2 linked regions of the Zymomonas mobilis subsp. mobilis ATCC 10988 genome follow. The protein of the gene in region 1 interacts with the protein of each later gene in a pairwise test. Links are inferred from orthologs where the notes say so. Each region holds a gene or a part of one and is shown in the gene's direction. Other genes may lie near its edges.

What was found. Proteins that work in one complex are often made in the same cells at the same time.
Region 2: the proteins of def (region 1) and ZMOB_RS08865 interact in binary tests that used the Escherichia coli proteins (3 or more experiments, as listed by UniProt). The link is inferred for Zymomonas mobilis subsp. mobilis ATCC 10988 from one-to-one orthologs.

Annotation. Positions count from the first base shown.
Region 1 is NC_017262.1:555,058-557,828, reverse strand. What follows is about bases 1-2,695. They hold def (peptide deformylase), read left to right. Parts: upstream 1-928; coding sequence 929-1,462; downstream 1,463-2,695. Other genes in these bases: ZMOB_RS02490 (DNA recombination protein RmuC), read left to right, coding at 1,547-2,695; recR (recombination mediator RecR), read left to right, coding at 310-906; fmt (methionyl-tRNA formyltransferase), read right to left, coding at 1-163. Also shown: more of ZMOB_RS02490, read left to right, coding at 2,696-2,771. UniProt on the Escherichia coli protein: Removes the formyl group from the N-terminal Met of newly synthesized proteins. Requires at least a dipeptide for an efficient rate of reaction. N-terminal L-methionine is a prerequisite for activity but the enzyme has broad specificity at other positions.
Region 2 is NC_017262.1:1,974,374-1,977,425, forward strand. What follows is about bases 77-3,052. They hold ZMOB_RS08865 (aspartate-semialdehyde dehydrogenase), read left to right. Parts: upstream 77-1,039; coding sequence 1,040-2,065; downstream 2,066-3,052. Other genes in these bases: ZMOB_RS08860 (S9 family peptidase), read left to right, coding at 77-933; ZMOB_RS08870 (alpha/beta fold hydrolase), read left to right, coding at 2,283-3,035. Outside these bases: more of ZMOB_RS08860, read left to right, coding at 1-76.

The DNA of each region.
Region 1 (2,771 bases):
ATTCCCTTGCCCGTTTTTCAACCGGAGAAGGGCGGGGTGCTTTGCCGCGTCCGGCAGGTCTGGCGGGCTGGGAATAGACAGCCACTATCTCATGTCCGGCATCAACCAAGGCGTTTAATGTCGGTAGGGCGAAATCGGGGGTTCCCATAAAAATAATTTTCATGTTGCGAGAAAAAGCGCGCATGGCCGCATATTGCAAGCGGTGAATAGCGGTAATTTTACAAATACTTAAAAAATAACCGCATTTTTGGCTTTTTATCTGCCGGAAAGCCCCTACCGATTTTTGTATAAAGGTTTATCTGATAAAAGATGTCTGCTTCTCCTATAGAAAATCTTATCAAGAGTCTGGCTGTTATGCCCGGATTGGGCCCGCGATCAGCAAGGCGGGCGGCGTTGTATCTGATTAAAAAGAGAGAAACCGCACTTTATAATCTGGCGCAGGCTTTGGATGAGGTGCAGCAGTCGCTGGTTATCTGCCCCGAATGTGGCAATATTGATAGCTGCAATCCTTGTTCGATCTGTTCCGACCCCAAGCGGGATGATGCCTTGCTGTGTGTGGTTGAAGAGGTTGCTGATTTATGGGCGCTTGATCGGTCACGTCTATTTGCGGGACGCTTTCATGTCCTTGGCGGGCGGTTATCGGCCTTGGATGGGATAACGCCCGAAGATCTGTCGATTGATGCCCTTGTGAAGCGGGTTCAATCGGGAAAAATTAAAGAGGTTGTCTTGGCCATGAATGCCACGTTAGAAGGCCAGACGACCGCGCATTATATAACGGATTGTTTAGAAAAATATCCGGTAAGAATTACCCAATTGGCGCATGGTCTTCCTGTAGGAGGGGAGCTTGACTATTTAGATGATGGCACTTTAGCGCAAGCTTTGCGTGCCAGACGACCTGTATCATGACCTTTATTTTGAGAAAGTAATTATGGCTTTATTGCCCATTCTGGAAGTACCTGATCCGCGTTTGCGTGAAAAATCGACTGTGGTCGAAGTCTTTGACGACAATTTGCAGCGTCTGATCGATGACATGTTTGAAACTATGTATAAAGCCCCCGGCATCGGATTGGCGGCTATTCAGGTCGGCGTTGCCAAAAGATTATTGGTAATTGATTTACAGCAGCCCGAAGAAGGTGGCGAAGCCAAGCGCAACCCGATGGTCTTTATCAATCCCGAATTGACACCGGAAGGCGAAGAAAAACGCCTTTATAATGAAGGCTGTCTATCTGTCCCCGATCAATATGCCGAAGTGAGAAGACCTTCCGTTATCAATGCCAAATGGCAGGATAGAGACGGTAATTTCCATGAAGAGCGGATTGAAGGTTTGTTGGCAACCTGTCTTCAGCATGAAATGGATCACTTGGAAGGCATTTTATTCATTGATCATTTATCGCGGTTGAAGCGTGGCATGTTGATGAAGAAACTGTTGAAAGAGCGGAAATTACGGGAAGATTCCTACTGAGTTTCTGAGAATCAAAAGAAGCCTGTGACCGGAAAGCTTGAACCTTGTTTTTGCCTTCCGGCTTCTTTTTAAAATGGATAGAGAATGACCGCTTTTTTGCCTTTTCTGGCTTTTTTATTCGGGTTGATAATCGCAGGCTTGCCGCTTCTTTGGTATATCCGGCAACAAAAAACAGCCTTAGATGGCTTGCAGGCACGGGTCTTGGAAGGGGCAAAAGCAGAAGAACAGGCAAGAAGAATACCGGCTTTGGAACAGGCGGTAGAAAGCTGGCGCGAAAAAGCTTCGCTATTGATGGCGGAGCAGGCTGCCAATAAGCGTGGCGAAGAAGAGCGCGAAAAAGCTTATCGCCAACAAATTGAACAGTTGAAGGCCACGGAAGACGCTCTGTCGCAGAAATTTGATAGTTTGGCGGCGAAAACCCTTGAAAAAGCCCATGGCCAATTTTTGGAACAAGCCCAGATGCGCTTTGCTAAATCCGAGCGCGAGGGTGAGGCCAAGCTTGAATTATTATTACAACCCGTAAAAGACAGTCTGAAACGCTATGAAGCCTCGGTAAAAGAAGCGGAGCAGTTAAGACAGACGGAATATGGTAGTCTGACGGCATTGGTTTCTACCATGAGAGAGGGACAAGAAGCCGTTAAAAACGAGGCCAATAAGCTGGTCAATGCGTTGAGAACGGCTCCAAAAGCGCGTGGATGTTGGGGCGAACAGCAGCTTCGCAATGTCTTGGAAAGCTGTGGTTTAAGTGAATATGTCGATTTTGAAACCGAAGTCAGCGTTAATAGTGAAAAAGGCCGGTTAAGGCCAGATGCGATTATCCGAATCCCGAATGGTTCGATTTTGGTCGTGGATTCCAAGGTTTCCCTGAATGCCTATCAGGATGCCTATGATGCGGTCGATGAGGATAAAAGGCAGCTTTATTTGCAAGCTCATAGCAAGGCAATCAAAGCGCATATTGATGGATTGAGCCAGAAAAATTATTGGGATCAGTTCAAAGAAGCCCCCGATTACGTCATCATGTTTATTCCGGGTGAGCATTTCTTATCCGCTGCTTTGGAGCAAGACCATAATCTATGGGAATATGCCTTTCAAAAGCGGGTGTTATTGGCAACGCCAACGAATTTGATTGCCATTGCCCGCACGGTAGCGGCTGTTTGGAGGCAAGAGGATATTGCCCATAATGCAAGAAAAATCGGTGAATTAGGTAAAGAGTTATATGAACGCATTGCCAAGGTTGATGCCCATATGCGGGCTTTGGGCAATAGTTTAGAAAATAGCGTTAAAAATTATAATAAATTTGTCGGCTCTT
Region 2 (3,052 bases), 1.4 Mb from region 1 along the record:
AATGCGGTTATGGATAAAGGCGCGAACCGCCTTTTGATTGGTCGTTCCAATACATCACAGCCGCCACAGGTTTATCTTGCGGATACCAAAGGAAAACGGCTGAGCTGGATTGAAGAAAACAAGCTGGATGCTCGCCATCCCTATGCGCCTTATTTGGCTGAACATGCTAAAACCGAATTTGGCAGCCTCAAGGCCAATGATGGCAAAAGGCTTTATTACAAGATTTTATCACCCAAGAGAGTCGCCGGTCAAAAATATCCGGTCTTTATTCAGGTTTATAATGGGCCTGATGTCGGACGGCAGGTAACACAGGGCTGGACGTCCCCCTTGCATCAATATCTGGTATCCAAAGGCTGGATTGTCTTTTCAATAGACGGCCGTGGTTCACCACAACGGGGCAAGGCTTTTGAAGAACCGATTTACAAAGCCATGGGTACCGTCGAAGTCGAAGACCAGCTAACAGGTCTCAACTGGCTTAAATCACAAGACTATGTCGATGCCAAACGGATCGCTGTTTTTGGTTGGTCATATGGCGGCTATATGGTGCAAAAATTGCTTCAAAAAGCCCCCGGACAATATAGTGCAGGGGTCTCCGGTGCGCCGGTGATCCGTTGGGACTTGTATGACACCCATTACACGGAACGTTTTTTAGGCAATCCGGCTCTTGATCCACAGCCTTACCAAAAATCCGATGCCCTTAGTGATGCCTTAAAATTATCTGATCCGATGCTGCTTATTCATGGCATGGCCGATGATAATGTTGTATTCGACAACTCGGTTGCTCTGGTCTCGAAATTGCAGGAAGGTGATAAATCTTTCGAATTTATGGCCTATCCGGGTGAAACCCATCGAATCGCGGGTGAACAAAAACAACGTCACCTCTGGCATATGATTGAGAAATTTCTCGATAGAACAACAAAATGTCGTGAGTAACGCTAATTAACTCTTTTTTTATATCGGTCATTCCATCCTTGATAAAATAATATAAAGGATGGCGCGTTAATACGGTTTAGACTGATAAGTATAAGTGGAGAAAATAATGGGATATCGGGTCGTAGTCGCAGGCGCTACCGGTAACGTAGGCCGTGAAATGTTGGCGATTCTGGCTGAACGTGAATTCCCGGTTGACGAACTGGCTGTTCTGGCTTCGGCACGCAGTCAGGGTACGCCAATCGAATTTGGCGATAGCGGCAAAGTTGTAAAAGTCCAGAATATCGAAAATTTCGATTGGAAGGGCTGGGATATCGCGCTGTTCGCCGTCGGTTCAGAAGCCACCCAAAAATATGCTCCCATTGCTGCCGCAGCAGGCTGCACGGTTATTGATAACTCTTCTTTGTTCCGTATGGATCCGGATGTGCCTTTGGTGGTGCCGGAAGTCAATCCAGACGCGATTGATCTTTATACAAAGAAGAATATCATCGCTAACCCGAATTGCTCGACTGCCCAGCTCGTGGTTGCTTTAAAGCCATTGCACGATGCGGCAAAGATCAAACGCGTTGTTGTCACGACCTACCAGTCGGTTTCTGGCGCGGGTAAAGCGGGCATGGACGAATTATTCGAGCAGAGCCGCGCGATTTTCGTTGGTGACCCGATCGAACCGAAAAAATTCACCAAGCAGATCGCTTTCAACATCATTCCGCATATTGATGTCTTCCTTGATGATGGTTTCACCAAAGAAGAATGGAAGATGGTGGTTGAAACCAAAAAGATCGTTGATCCCAAAATCAAATTGGTTGCGACCTGCGCTCGTGTTCCGGTTTTCGTCAGCCATGCCGAAGCCGTCAGCATCGAATTTGAAAATGAATTAAGCGCCGATCAGGCACGCGAAATCCTGCGCGAAGCTCCGGGCGTTATGGTTGTCGATAAACATGAAGATGGCGGTTACATCACGCCGGTCGAAGCGGTTGGTGAATTTGCTACCTATGTCAGCCGTATTCGTGAAGACCCGACGGTTGATAACGGATTGGTTATCTGGGTTGTTTCCGACAATCTGCGTAAAGGTGCGGCTTTGAATGCTGTTCAGATCGCTGAATTGCTGGGTCGTCGTCACCTGAAAAAAGGCTGATAGGCTTTTTGCTATCACCATAATAGCTATTCAAAAGGCGGGTTATCTCAATAGCCCGCCTTTTATTTTACAGATAAACTTACCGCCCGCTATAAGTCTAAAGACACAGAAATATTTTCCCGTTTTACCGGAAATGCAGTGTTACAATGTCTATTTTTGTCCTATAAGTCATCCTGATAATTTATTATGATTTTATTCTATAAACTGGAATGATCTTATGGCCGCTTCCTTGAAAACGGCATATTTTACAGCCGATGACGGCGTTAAATTAGCATGGCATGAAATGGGCGATGGCTTCCCGATTGTCTTGCTTCACGGACTTTTTTCTTCAGCCGCAACCAATTGGATAAAACCCGGCCATGCCGATTTTCTAGCAAAATCCGGTTTTCGGGTCATTATGCCTGATCTAAGAGGTCATGGGGAAAGCGGTTATCAAACCGGCGCTTGGCCAAAAACTATCCTGACACAGGATTGTCGCCAGTTGGTCGAGCAGCTCGGCTTAAAAAACTGGGTTCTTGGCGGCTATTCACTTGGCGCTCGTATTTCTGCCCATTTCTACTGGGAAAATGGCCATCCAGAAATGCTTGTTCTTGCGGGTATGGGACTAGAAGGCCTAACAAATAGCTATCTCAATCTCGACCTTTTCCGGCGCGCGATCGAGCAGGATGATTTTCCCCAAGCCTCTATTGAACGTTTCATACAAGGCTTTTTTCGCCAGAGCGGATGTAACAAAGAGGCCATGATCGCTTTGCTTGAAAGCCAATCCCCGCTATCGCCGGATCAGGTATCACAAATATCAGCAAAGACATTAGTCTTATCAGGGAAGCAAGATCAATTTAACGGCTCCCCCCTCAAACTGAAAGACATGTTACCCAATGCGGCGATCGCATGGGTAAAGGGCGATCATATGAGCGCGGTTGGACAACGATCTTTAGCTGTTGATATCGTCGATTTTATGAAAAAGTCATAATGGATGTATTTCCATCA